DNA from 4 places in the Streptomyces sp. V1I1 genome. Region 3 is predicted to be linked to each of the others. Evidence: riboswitches for the same ligand, from Rfam matches in the RefSeq annotation. Region 3 holds a riboswitch; each other region holds the start of a gene.

Region 1 (3,311 bases), 4.8 Mb from region 3:
GGGTTACGCGTACTGGCGCTGTCGCCCGCCACCCGGGACAGTGTCCACCTCGCCAGGCCCCGAGCCTGGGCGGACCTGCGGGCGCTGGCCGACTGCGGTATCGGCCTCGTGGAGCCCGAGTGCGGACCGGGCGCCAGCTGGTCCACCGTCGACTGGACCGCGGCCGTGTCGCTGCGGCCGGACATCGTGCTGAGCGACGTACGCGCCAATGCTCTGCCGGTCGACCGGCTCAGCGCGATCGAGGCGTGGCGGCCTGTGGCGGGACGGGCGCGGCTGGTGCCGTGGAACCCCGAGATTCCGTGCAGCCACCTCGCGCACGCACGCTTCTTCGACGCTGTGGCGGACGCGGTGGAGGCGTCTGCGGGATAACCGGGGGCTGCGCCCGCAGACCCGTCCCCTACGCCCTGCGGGCGTGGGGGGACCCCCAGTACGGCCTTCGGCCGTGTCCTCAATCTCCCGCCAGACGAAGTCTGGCGGGAGATTGAGGCGCGGGGTCCGGGGCGGAGGCCCAGCTCGGTCAGTTCGCGGCGGCTGTCGCCCGCGATGCGACCTTCCCCTCCTGCGCGGCAGCCTCCGGGGTGAGGAGCCGTTCGGCGAGGTGACCGAAGACCAGTCCGAAGACGGTCCAGACCGTGACCTGGATGGCGAGCGTGGCCAGCCGGAACTCCCAGACCACGGTTGCCGGGAAGCCCTTCGGCACCTCGTTGAACGAGGGCAGGAAGGCGAAGGCGAGACCGACGGCGACGACGAACGCGGCCGCGGCGGCGACGGTCGCGTTCCAGTTGCCAAGACGGGGAGCCAGACGCTTGCCGAGGATCACCGCGGCGACCGAGAGCAGGACGCTGAGCAGGATCATCAGGAAGTACAGCGTTGTTCGTTGGCCGATCGTGTCGGGGTCACCGACGGCCGGTGGGTTCGGCGGGTACTTGAGGAACGGCACGACGTACACGCTCAGCAGCGCGCCGAGAGCGACCAGCAAGGCTGTGGCGCGCGGTCCGAACCGGCCGATGCGGCCCAGCGCGACAGCGAACGCGAGGGCGGCGATGCCGCCGATCGCGACGGCGAAGACCAGTACGCCCGTGGCGAGACCGCCCGTGGACTGCATGGCGCGGCTGACGAGTTCCTCGCCGCCGCCGTGCTCATGGCTGTGGCTCTCCTCGAACGCGATGGCGGCGTCCACAGGGGACTCACCGAGCAGATACGCGACGACGAGAGCGAAGACGCCGGCGACCAGGCCCGCGAGCATGCCGCGGCCGAGCAGGCCTCTGACAGATATGGAGTTCATGGTGTTTCCCCTGAGCTCTGAAGAAGTTCTAGTGGCAGGGGAATCCGAGCAGATGGCGTCCGTCGTGGACCCACTCGTGGACGTTCTCGCCGGAGATGAGCGAGGTGGCGCCCTGCTCCGCGCCGACGAAGTAGAGCAGAACCAGCATCAGAACGCCGAAGAAGAGCGCCCAGGGGGCGATGGCCGTGAGCGAGATGGGGGTGATGGCCGGTGCGGCGGTGGCGGGCGCAACAGACTGTGCCATGGCAGAACCTCCTGGGGGAACACGCGTCCCGATCGTGGTGCCTGAGACGAAGGTGCTGGGTCTGACTTCCCGCGGGGAACGGGTACACAGTGGCGCGACCGTGCCGGATTCTCACCGGGCTTCCGTCACACCGTCGTCAATGTCCACGAGACCGTACCGCTTGCGGGCCTGCACCGCTACGGCGCAGGGGCGCGTGAACGGGCGCCCGAACGCCCATGATGTGCTTGTTCCTTGGCCGCGAAGGGGAGGGGAGCGCACGGGATGACGGTACGGGTGATGTTGGTCTCACCTGCGACGAACACGGCGCTGCGGGAGGCCCGCTTCGACGGCGACGCGCCGCTGGACGCGTCGGGAGCACGCCGCGCCCGCGCCGCCGCGGGTGCGCTGCCTCGCGCCGACCGGCTCTTGAGCGGCCCGTCCGCGCGCTGCCGGGAGACAGCCGCCGAGTTGGGCCTGCGGGCGGAGCCCGCCGAGGCCCTCGGCGACTGGGACTTGGGCCGCTGGCGTGGGCGACGACTGGACGAAGTGAGCGCCGGCGAGCCGGAGTCGGTGTCGGCGTGGCTCAGTGACCCGTCGTGCGCACCGCACGGCGGCGAGTCGCTGCGGTCGCTGTGCACGCGGGTGGGCGCGTGGCTGGAGTCGCTCCCGCCCGACGCGGGCCGTGTCCTCGCGGTCGTCGACCCGGCGGTGACGCGGGCGGCGATCGTGCAGGCTCTGTCCCTGCCACCTGAGGCGTTCTGGCGCTTGGACGTCGCGCCTCTGACCCTGACGGAACTCACCGGGCGCGGGGGCCGCTGGAACATGAGGTGCGGACGCCCGCTGGGCCCGGAGGCCGGCTGACACCCACGCTCACTGCCCCTCGGCCGGCAGTGGCTGTTCCGTCCAGATGACCTTGCCGTCCGAGGTGTACCGCGTGCCCCAGCGTTCCGCGAACTGGGCGACCAGGAACAGCCCCCGGCCGCCCTCGTCGGTGGTCGCCGCCTGGCGCAGGTGCGGGGACGTGCTGCTGTGGTCCGAGACCTCGCAGATCAGGGAGCGGTCACGGATCAGCCGTACGCGGATCGGGCCCGTGGCATACCGGATCGCGTTGGTGACCAGCTCGCTGAGGATCAGCTCCGTCGTGAAGGCCTCCTCCTCCAGACCCCACTCGGCCAGCTTGCGGGAGACGGCGGACCGCACCTCGCCCACGGCCGACGGGTCGGACGGCACCTCCCAGTCGGTCACCCGGCTGGAGTCCAGGACGCGCGTACGGCCGACGAGCAGCGCGATGTCGTCGCGCGGGCGTTCCGGCAGCAGCTCCTTCAGCACCGCCTCGCAGGTTTCCTCCGGGCTCCGGTCCGCGTGCTCCGCCAGCGTCTGGCGCAGCAGCGCCAGGCCGTCGTCGATGTCGCGGTCGCGGTCCTCCACGAGCCCGTCCGTGTACAGGACCAGGCGGCTGTCCTCGGGCAGCTGAAGGTCCAGGGTCTCGAAGGGCAGTCCGCCGAGCCCGAGCGGCGGGCCGCCGGGCACATCGGCGAAGACCGCGGTGCCGTCCGGGTGGACGATGACGGGCTGGAGATGGCCGGCCCGTGACATCGTGCAGTGTCCGGACACCGGGTTGTAGATCACGTAGATGCAGGTGGCTCCGGTGACCCCCTCCGTGCCGTCCGCGGTCTCGTCCTGGTCGATGCGGGCGACCAGCTCGTCGAGGTGCCACAGGAGCTCGTCGGGCGGCAGATCAAGGCTGGAGAAATTGTGGACCGCGGTCCGCAGCCGGCCCATGGTCGCCGCGGCGTGCAGGCC
Region 2 (3,311 bases), 1.1 Mb from region 3:
CGGGCCCGGCAGGCGGCGGATCGCCGAAATTTTGGCTCAAACCATCACGTACGCACGGTAGGACTTGCGTTCGAGGGTGGCTCGCATGGTGGGATGAGCCGATGCGACCCCCCACACGCATATCAGCGCATTCACGAAATCCGTACGAAGAACTCGCTCAACTGGCAGACCCGGAACCCGATTACGCCAACTACGTCCCGCGGGACCCGCTGGAGCTCGGGCTCACCTCGGACCTCGACGACGAGGACGACTGGTCACCGCCCAACCACCGCGGGCAGAGCCGTCTCGCGGCTCTGCCCGCGGTGGTGAAGCTGACCGTCGCGGCGCTCCTGTGCACCGTCTGTCTGCTGCTCGCCGACCGGCTCGCGGAGGCGTACGCGCAGATCAAGGCGGCGGACAAGCTCCAGCAGTCGCTCTCACTCGCCACCAGGCCCGACGTGGACATCCACGGCTTCCCCTTCCTCACCCAGCTCATCGACGAGCGGATCGACCAGGTCGACGTCACGGTGCCGGATGTCTCAGCCGACCGTGTCTCGCTCGCCGAAGTGCGGGCCACCGCCAAGGACGTACGCATCGTCGGCGACGCCCCGACCTCCATCAAGGGCGCCGTCATCGGCAACCTCGACGGCGAGGTGCTGCTCTCCTTCGACGACCTCAACCGCGAACTGGGCGCCTCACAGCTCCGGTTCACCGGCAGCGGCGCCGACGGGGTGCGCGTGAACGGCGAACTCGCCATCGCCGGACAGGAACTGCGCGTACGTGCCCGTGCGCACATCCGGCGCGACAACAGCCGGGCCCTCACCACCACCCTCGACAACATGCAGCTCGACATTCCCGGTGTCGCCACCTATCGGCCCGGCAAGGACGCAGACCATTCGGGACTGCGGCTGCACCGCGAGACGGCCGAGCGGATCAGCCGCGAAGCAGCCCGCGCGAAGGCACTGCTGGCGGTGCCCGCCATCGTGGACCGGCTCGGAGTGCCCAAGGAGCAGGTGCGCCGGGCGCTGCGGAGCGAGGAGGAACTCCACCGGCTCACCGGAGCGCCGAAGTTCGCCGAACGTCTGATGAAGGTCAACCTCGTCGATGTGGTGATCGCGCATCCACAACTGCTGGAGAAAGCGGGCATCGACCCCGCGCTGGTCAAGGGACTGCTCGCGGTCAGGCCGCCGGAGCTCTCGGAGCGGCTCTCCCTCTCCTTCGAGCTGCCCGACTCGCTCAGTGAGCTGCGGCTGCGGGACATCACCGTGGAGCGCGACGGCATCAAGGCGCGCGTGGCCGGATCCGGCCTGCGCGTCGGGGACGCCGCGCGAACGGGCAAGTGAACGGGACCGAGGAAGTGAGCAGGACCGGAAGCTGACACCCACGCCCCCGCCGGGGGCGGGGGTGTTCCCCGCGAGGGGCAGCGCCTAGGCTGGGTCTCGCAGTTGGTTCGCCCTGCCCTCCAGGCAGGCGCGTCGCAAGAGGGAATCCGGTGGAAATCCGGAACTGCCCCGCAGCGGTAAGTGGGAACGACCGCCGTCATACGCACTGGATCCGGAACCGGATCCGGGAAGCGACGGCCAGTAGGTGCCTTCGTACGACACGTACGAGGAAGGCGTGCCCACAAGTCCGAAGACCTGCCACTGCCCGTGCGCGACCGACGTGCGCGGAGATCTCGGTGACCTCGTGGGCGGGTCGGCGGTACGGGCAGCACAGGCACAAGCGTGCCGGTCGCTGCTCCGGTTGCCGTTCCTTCGCGTTCCACGATCCGCTCCGGGGTCGTCTGACGAGTACTCGCGAAGGAGAGTTCCGTGACCAGCACATCCTCAGCCGCCGGAGCCAGGGCCACTGTCTACGGCTATCCGCGCCAGGGCCCCGACCGGGAACTGAAGAAGGCCATCGAGGGCTACTGGAAGGGCCGTGTCGGAGCCGACGCCCTCCGGGAGACAGCCGCTCAACTGCGCCGCGGCAACTGGCAGCAGCTCGCCGACGCCGGCATCCATGAAGTGCCCACCGGCGACTTCTCGTACTACGACCATGTCCTGGACACCAGCGTCATGGTCGGCGCCATTCCCGCGCGCCACCGTGCGGCCGTCGAGGCCGACACGCTCGACGGCTACTTCGCCATGGCCCGCGGGACCCAGGACGTCGCGCCTCTGGAAATGACCAAGTGGTTCGACACCAACTACCACTACCTCGTGCCCGAACTCGGCCCCGACACCGCCTTCACCGCCGACTCCGCCAAGCAGGTCGCCGAGCTGAAGGAGGCGCTCGCGCTCGGTCTCACCGCCCGTCCGGTGCTCGTCGGACCCATCACCTATCTGCTGCTCGCCAAGCCCGCGCCGGGCGTCCTCGCAGACTTCGAACCGCTCACCCTCCTCGATCGGCTGCTTCCGGTGTACGCCGAAGTGCTCTTCGACCTGCGGGCCGCGGGCGCGCAGTGGGTGCAGCTCGACGAGCCGGCCCTGGTCCAGGACCAGCCACGGTCCGTGCTGAATGCCGCGGCCCGCGCCTACCGGGAGCTGGGCAGGCTCACCGACCGGCCCCAACTCCTGGTCGCCTCCTACTTCGAGCGGCTCGGCGACGCCCTCCCCGTGCTGGCCATGGCGCCGATCGACGGACTCGCCCTCGACTTCACCGGGCCTGCCGCCGCCAACCTCGGCGACCTCGCTGCAGTGGGCGGCCTGCCCGGCAAGCGGCTCGTCGCCGGAGTCGTCGACGGCCGCAACGTATGGATCAACGACCTCGGGAAGTCGACCGCCACACTCGCCACCCTGCTGGGGTTCGCCGACCGGGTGGATGTGGCGGCGTCCTGCTCCCTGCTGCACGTGCCCCTCGACGCTGCCGCGGAACGGGACGTGGACACGCAGGTCGCGCGCTGGCTGGCCTTCGCTCGCCAGAAGACGGCCGAGGTGGTCACCCTGGCCCGCGGACTGACCGAGGGGGCCGGCAGCATCGCCGCCCAACTCGCCGCCAACCGGGCCGACCTGCACTCCCGCGCCACCTCCGCGCTCACCCACGATCCCGCCGTACGGGCCCGCTGCGCGGCCGTCTCCGAGGCCGACGCCCGGCGCAGCCTCCGGTACACCGAGCGTGCGGTCGCCCAGCGCTCGCGCCTGGGCCTGCCCCTCCTTCCCACGACCACGATCGGTTCGTTCCCGCAGACCAGCGAGTTGCGCACCGCGCGGGCAGACCTGAGGTCCGGACGCATCGACGCCGAGGGGTACGAGAAGCGGATCGAGGCCGAGATCCGCGAGGTCATCTCCTTCCAGGAGAAGACCGGCATCGACGTCCTCGTACACGGCGAGCCCGAACGCAATGACATGGTGCAG
Region 3 (3,311 bases):
CGGCATCACACCAGAGGTCATATTCGCGGCGCTCGTCGGCGCCATCCTGTGGAACCTGATGACCTGGCTGATCGGCCTGCCCTCCAGCTCTTCGCACGCCCTCATGGGCGGACTGATCGGCGCCACCATCGCCTCGGTCGGCGTCGGCGGAGTCAACGGCGGCACCGTCGTCACCAAGGTTCTGATCCCCGCGATCGCCGCCCCGCTGGTCGCCGGCATCGCGGCGTTCCTGGCCTCCCGGCTGACGTACAGAATCGGCAAGAACGCCGACGAGAAGGCCACCGCGAAGGGCTACCGCGCCGGCCAGATCACCTCGGCGGGCCTGGTCTCCCTGGCCCACGGCACCAACGACGCGCAGAAGACCATGGGCATCATCACGCTGGCGCTCATCGCCGGCGGCGTGCTCTCCCCCGGCTCCAACCCTCCGATGTGGGTCATCCTCGCCGCCGGTCTCGCGATCGCGCTGGGCACCTACCTCGGCGGCTGGCGCATCATCCGCACCATGGGCAAGGGCCTGACCGACCTCCAGCCGCAGCAGGGCTTCGCCGCCCAGACCAGCGCGGCCAGCGTCATCCTCGCCTCCTCCAACCTCGGCTTCTCGCTGTCGACCACGCACTCCTGCTCCGGCGCCGTGATGGGCGCGGGTCTCGGCCGCAAGGGCGGCGTGGTCCGCTGGTCCACCGCCACCCGGATGTTCGTCGCCTGGGGCCTGACCCTGCCGGCCGCCGGTCTGGTCGCCGCGGGCTCGGAGTTCGTGACCAAGCAGGGCGACTGGGGTGTCGCGGCCGTCGCGGCCTTCCTGATCGGCGCCTGCGTCGCCATCTGGCTCGTCTCCCGCCGCCAGGTGGTCGACCACACCAATGTCAACGACGTGGACGGCGACGCCGAGCCCGCCGGTGTTGTGACCGCCGCCATCGCGGCCGTCAGCCCGCCGCCGGCCGGCACGCCCGCGCAGGACCTCAAGACGACCATCCCGGCTCAGCCCCACGCGGCCGACTCCGAGCCGACGACGCAGCCGGCCACGGTGTAAGGACAGATCAGCATGAAAATCGACTGGGCAGCACTCGGCTCCGTCTTCGGCGTGAGCCTCGTCGCCACCGTCGCCCTGGTGGGCCTGTTCACCCTGGGCGTCGTGGGCCTGACCAAGCAGGAGTCGGCGGCCGGAGGACGCGGCGGCTCCGCGGTCCTGGCGCGCACGGGCGCATACGCCTGCTTCGCGCTCTGCGCGGCGGCCGTGGCGTACGGGATCTATCTGATCGTCGTCTGACGGCGGCTCACTCAGCACAAGGTCGGGCCGGGCACCCCTTCGGGTGACCCGGCCCGGCCTTTTCCCGTGCCGTAGATGTGGGGCTCGGCACACTGTCCCACCGCAGGTCAAGGGCGAGTTGACGGGCGTTCTCGCACGTGGTGGACTGCCGAGGCCATCTACGGCGACAGAAGAGGAAGCCGGTGCGAATCCGGCGCGGTCCCGCCACTGTCACCGGGGGAGCACTCCCCCGGAAGCCAGGAACTCTCACCGCCGATCACGTCGAACCAGGGCGCGGACACCCTGAGTGAGGACATATCGCCATGCGCGGCTGCGGTTCAGTTCCTGCTGTGGGTACGAGGGCCATTCCAGGCGAAACGTCGGCCTGAACCCATGCGTGCCGACCGCACTTTCGCCTACGGCGCCACCGCCGGCCTGGTCGGCGACCTGCTGCTCGGCGACCCTCGCCGGGGGCATCCGGTCGCCGCGTTCGGACGGGCCGCGGGCGCCGTCGAGCGCGTTCTGTGGCGCGACCACCGTGGCTGGGGCGCGCTGCACACCGCCGTGTGCGCCGGGGGCGCCGCGGCTGCCGCCGCGCTCCTCGCCCGCGGGGTACGGGGCCGCTCCGCCTCGTCCGTCGCGCTGACCGCCGCCGCCACCTGGGCCGTCGTCGGCGGCACATCGCTGGGCCGTGAGGCGCGGGCCGTCGGCGGCGCGCTCGCCGCCGGGGACGTGGAGGTGGCCCGGGAGCGGCTGCCGCATCTGTGCGGGCGAGACCCGCAGAGCCTGAACGAGCAGCAGATCGCCCGCGCCGTCGTGGAATCCGTCGCCGAGAACACCTCCGACGCGGTGGTGGGCGCGCTGGTCTGGGGAGCGCTCGCGGGTGTGCCGGGTCTGGTGGGTTTCCGGGCGGTCAACACGCTGGACGCGATGGTCGGCCACAAGTCGCCCAGATACGGGCGGTTCGGCTGGGCCTCGGCGCGCCTCGACGACGTGGCGTGCTGGCCGGGCGCCCGCCTCACCGCGGGTCTGGCGGTGCTCGCCGGCCAGGACCCGCGCGGAGCCGTACGGGCGTGGCGGGACGACGCGAAGAAGCATCCGAGTCCGAACGCGGGCCCGGTGGAGGCGGCGTTCGCGGGGGCGCTCGGCGTACGGCTGGGCGGAACCCTCTCGTACGGCGGACGCGTCGAGCACCGTCCCGTACTCAACGGCACCGGCCGCCCGGTGCAGTTCGGCGACATCGAACGTGCCGTGCGGCTGTCGCGCCGCGTCGGCTGGCTGACACTGGCGGCCTGCGCCACGGGCCGCGTGGCGGGGCACGCGCTGCGTGTGCGGCACGCCGGAAAGGGGCGGGGATGAGCAGACGGAAGGCCGGGGGGCTGCTGGTCGCCGGGACCACCTCCGACGCGGGCAAGAGCGTCGTCACGGCCGGGATCTGCCGGTGGCTCGTACGGCAGGGAGTGAAGGTCGCGCCCTTCAAGGGGCAGAACATGTCGCTCAATTCGTTCGTGACGCGCGAGGGCGCGGAGATCGGGCGGGCGCAGGCCATGCAGGCGCAGGCCGCGCGCGTGGAGCCGAGCGCCCTGATGAACCCGGTGCTGCTCAAGCCGGGCAGCGACCGCTCCAGCCAGGTCGTACTGATGGGCAAGCCGGTGGGCGAGCTGAGTGCCCGCGGCTACCACGGCGGGCGGCAGGAAGCCCTGCTGAGTACGGTCGTGGAGTGCCTGGAAGAGCTGCGGGGCACGTATGAAGCCGTGATCTGCGAGGGGGCGGGCAGTCCGGCCGAGATCAATCTGCGGCGTACGGACATCGTGAACATGGGCATCGCACGGGCCGCACGGCTCCCGGTGCTGGTCGTCGGAGACATCGACCGCGGTGGCGTCTTCGCCTCCTTCTTCGGTACGACGGCGCTGCTGAGCGCCGAGGACCAGGCGCTGGTCGCGGGGTACTTGGTCAATAAGTTCCGGGGCGATGTGTCGCTGCTCGAGCCTGGCCTGGAGATGCTGCACGGGCTGACCGGACGGCACACGTACGGAGTGCTGCCCTTCGCGCACGGCCTCGGCAT
Region 4 (3,311 bases), 3.8 Mb from region 3:
GCGGCCATGAATACGTCCGTACGGAGAACGGGCTGCGGATCCAGATCAGCGCCGGCACTCAGGTGGAGCGCGACGTCCTGCGCGAGGCCGCCGAGGCGGCCCATCTCGCCGACGACCGCGAACTGGACGAGGTCCTGCCCCAGGCCGAGGACATCGGCGGACAGACGCCCGTCGAGCGCGGCGACCTGCCCCCGGCCGGCGACGGCGCCCCCAACAATGAGGTGGGCGTGAGCGGCTGACCCGGTCCACACTGCGCCCATGGACATCACCATCAGGGCAGTGCGGCCGGAGGAGTGCACCGAGCTGGGCGAGATCACCGCCCAGGCCTATCTGGGCGACGGGCTGCTGGACTTCGGCGAGGACGATTCGTATCTGCCTGTGCTGCGGGATGTGGCGCGGCGGGCCACCGAGGCCGAGGTGCTCGTCGCCGTCGACGGTCGCGGCCGCCTGCTCGGTGGCGTGACCTTTGTCTCGGGCGGCGGGGCGTGGGCCGATGTCGCCCGCTCCGACGAGGCCGAGTTCCGGATGCTCGCCGTCGCCGAGCAGGCCCGTGGGCGCGGTGTCGGCGAGGCCCTTGTGCGGGCGTGTGTCGAGCGCGCCCGGAGCGTCGAGGGGTGCAGGCGGCTCGTGCTGTCGACGCAGCGCAGCATGCTAGCGGCCCACCGGATCTACGAGCGGATGGGCTTCATCCGAACACCCGAGCGAGACTGGGGGCCCATTCTCGGGGTCACCCTGCTGACTTACGCGTTGGAGCTGTAGCCGCCCCGACACAACATGTGGTGGGTGCGGCAACTCCCCGCCCCCACATGTATGCTCATGCTCGCTGTCGCCGCAGGGGAATCCGGTGCGAATCCGGAACTGTCCCGCAACGGTGTGCTGTGGTGTGCTTTGTCGCACCCCACCAGTCCGAAGACCTGCCGACGGTGCATCCGGCTCGACCGAACCGGGTGCCGAGACGTCCGGGCCTCGCGGTTGGGTCGGTGGACGCCGTGCGGTGTGCTGCCCTTTCCGGGTACGTACGCCTCCGCGGCCCGCCCCCTCCCCCGTCGGCCCAGAGCCGAGCGAGGGAGAGCACCACGTGACCATCGCGCCAGCCGATCCGGCTTCAGGCATCGCAGAGCACGCTGCCGAGGAGACCGACGGCCCAGGGACCGCGCTTCTGCGGACCCTGACCGATCTCACCGCCCACCTGCCGGACACCGACCCGGGGCGCGTCGCCGCCGCCGCGCTGCGCGGCCGCAACGCCCGGTCGGACGCGGCCGAGTTGCGCAGCCTCGCCACCGACGCCGCCGCGGGGCTGATCTCCGAGGACCCGGCCTACTCCCGGCTCGCCGCCCGCCTGCTGACCCGTCATATCGCGGACGAGGCCGCCGGACAGGGCGCGGTGGCCTTCTCCGCGTCGGTCGCGGTGGGGCACCGCGAGGGCCTGATCGCCGACCGCACGGCCGAGTTCGTCACGCTGCACGCCGCCCGTCTCGACGCGCTGATCGACCAGGACGCCGACGACCGTTTCGGCTACTTCGGGCTGCGCACCCTCTACAGCCGCTATCTGCTCCGGCACCCCATCACCCGTCAGGTGATCGAGACCCCGCAGCACTTCATGCTGCGCGTCGCCTCCGGCCTAGCCGAGGACACCTCTGCTCGCGCCCTGGACGAAGTCGCGGCGCTGTACGGGCTGATGAGCCGCCTGGACTACCTCCCGTCGTCGCCGACGCTCTTCAACTCCGGCACCCGCCACCCGCAGATGTCCTCCTGCTATCTGCTGGACTCCCCGCTGGACGAGCTCGACTCGATCTACGACCGCTACCACCAGGTCGCGCGGCTCTCCAAGCACGCGGGCGGCATCGGCCTCTCGTACTCCCGCATCCGCGCCCGCGGTTCACTGATCCGCGGCACCAACGGCCACTCCAACGGCATCGTGCCGTTCCTGAAGACCCTCGACGCCTCGGTCGCCGCCGTGAACCAGGGCGGCCGGCGCAAGGGCGCCGCCGCGATCTACCTGGAGACCTGGCACGCGGACATCGAGGAGTTCCTGGAGCTGCGCGACAACACCGGTGAGGACGCGCGGCGTACGCACAACCTCAACCTCGCGCACTGGATCCCGGACGAGTTCATGCGGCGCGTCGAGGCCGACGCCCAGTGGTCGCTGTTCTCACCCGCCGATGTGCCGGACCTGGTCGACCTGTGGGGCGACGAGTTCGACGCGGCGTACCGCAAGGCGGAGGCCGGGGGACTCGCGCGCAAGACCATCCCCGCGCGGGAGTTGTACGGCCGGATGATGCGTACGCTCGCCCAGACCGGCAACGGCTGGATGACCTTCAAGGACGCCTCCAACCGCACGGCGAACCAGACCGCCGAGCCGGGCAAGGTCGTCCACTCCTCGAACCTGTGCACCGAGATCCTGGAGGTGACGGACGACGGGGAGACGGCCGTCTGCAACCTCGGCTCGGTCAACCTCGGTTCGTTCGTGCTGGCGTCGGGAGACATCGACTGGGAGCGGCTGGACGAGACCGTCCGTACCGCTGTGACTTTCCTCGACCGGGTCGTCGACATCAACTTCTACCCGACCGAGCAGGCCGGCCGCTCCAACGCCAAGTGGCGTCCGGTGGGCCTGGGCGCGATGGGCCTGCAGGACGTCTTCTTCAAGCTCCGCCTCCCCTTCGACTCGCCCGAGGCGAAGGCGCTCTCCACGAAGATCGCCGAGCGGATCATGCTCGCCGCGTACGAGGCGTCCTGCGACCTCGCCGAGCGCAACGGTCCGCTGCCCGCCTGGTCCCAGACCCGCGCGGCCCGTGGCGTGCTGCACCCCGACCACTACGACGTGGCGCTCAACTGGCCGGAACGCTGGGACGCGTTGCGTACCCGCGTCGCCGAGAGCGGCATGCGCAACTCCCTCCTCCTCGCCATCGCGCCGACGGCGACCATCGCCTCGATCGCGGGCGTGTACGAGTGCATCGAGCCGCAGGTCTCCAACCTCTTCAAGCGCGAGACGCTGAGCGGTGAGTTCCTCCAGGTCAACGCCTACCTGGTGGAGGAGCTGAAGAAGCTCGGCGTGTGGGACGCGCAGACCCGTGAGGCGCTGCGCGAGTCAAGCGGCTCGGTGCAGGGCTTCAGCTGGATCCCGGCCGACGTCCGCGCGCTGTACCGCACGGCGTGGGAGATCCCGCAGCGCGGCCTGATCGACATGGCCGCCGCCCGCACCCCCTTCCTGGACCAGTCGCAGTCGCTGAACCTGTTCCTGGAGACGCCGACCATCGGGAAACTCAGCTCGATGTACGCGTACGCGTGGAAGCGGGGCCTCAAGACGACGT

What was found. A riboswitch is a leader RNA that binds a small molecule or an ion and turns the genes downstream of it on or off. The one in region 3 is predicted to bind cobalamin.
Region 1: it holds a riboswitch for cobalamin, as region 3 does, so the genes downstream of both, QFZ67_RS08315 (CbtB-domain containing protein) here and QFZ67_RS30490 (cobalamin biosynthesis protein) in region 3, are expected to answer to the same signal.
Region 2: it holds a riboswitch for cobalamin, as region 3 does, so the genes downstream of both, metE (5-methyltetrahydropteroyltriglutamate--homocysteine S-methyltransferase) here and QFZ67_RS30490 (cobalamin biosynthesis protein) in region 3, are expected to answer to the same signal.
Region 4: it holds a riboswitch for cobalamin, as region 3 does, so the genes downstream of both, QFZ67_RS12875 (ribonucleoside-diphosphate reductase subunit alpha) here and QFZ67_RS30490 (cobalamin biosynthesis protein) in region 3, are expected to answer to the same signal.

The regions. Positions count from the first base shown of each region.
Region 1 is NZ_JAUSZH010000001.1:1,705,119-1,708,429, reverse strand. Features, by position in the region: gene QFZ67_RS08325 (ABC transporter substrate-binding protein) at 1-369, shown strand, start outside; gene QFZ67_RS08320 (CbtA family protein) at 518-1,285, opposite strand; gene QFZ67_RS08315 (CbtB-domain containing protein) at 1,314-1,529, opposite strand; adenosylcobalamin (AdoCbl) riboswitch at 1,533-1,680, opposite strand; gene QFZ67_RS08310 (histidine phosphatase family protein) at 1,791-2,369, shown strand; gene QFZ67_RS08305 (SpoIIE family protein phosphatase/ATP-binding protein) at 2,379-3,311, opposite strand, start outside.
Region 2 is NZ_JAUSZH010000001.1:7,599,934-7,603,244, forward strand. Features, by position in the region: gene QFZ67_RS35615 (DUF2993 domain-containing protein) at 102-1,322, shown strand; cobalamin riboswitch at 1,409-1,639, shown strand; gene metE (5-methyltetrahydropteroyltriglutamate--homocysteine S-methyltransferase) at 1,791-3,311, shown strand, end outside.
Region 3 is NZ_JAUSZH010000001.1:6,517,325-6,520,635, reverse strand. Features, by position in the region: gene QFZ67_RS30500 (inorganic phosphate transporter) at 1-1,030, shown strand, start outside; gene QFZ67_RS30495 (hypothetical protein) at 1,043-1,267, shown strand; cobalamin riboswitch at 1,391-1,534, shown strand; gene QFZ67_RS30490 (cobalamin biosynthesis protein) at 1,640-2,605, shown strand; gene QFZ67_RS30485 (cobyric acid synthase) at 2,602-3,311, shown strand, end outside.
Region 4 is NZ_JAUSZH010000001.1:2,759,993-2,763,303, forward strand. Features, by position in the region: gene QFZ67_RS12865 (hypothetical protein) at 1-239, shown strand, start outside; gene QFZ67_RS12870 (GNAT family N-acetyltransferase) at 259-759, shown strand; cobalamin riboswitch at 770-937, shown strand; gene QFZ67_RS12875 (ribonucleoside-diphosphate reductase subunit alpha) at 1,079-3,311, shown strand, end outside.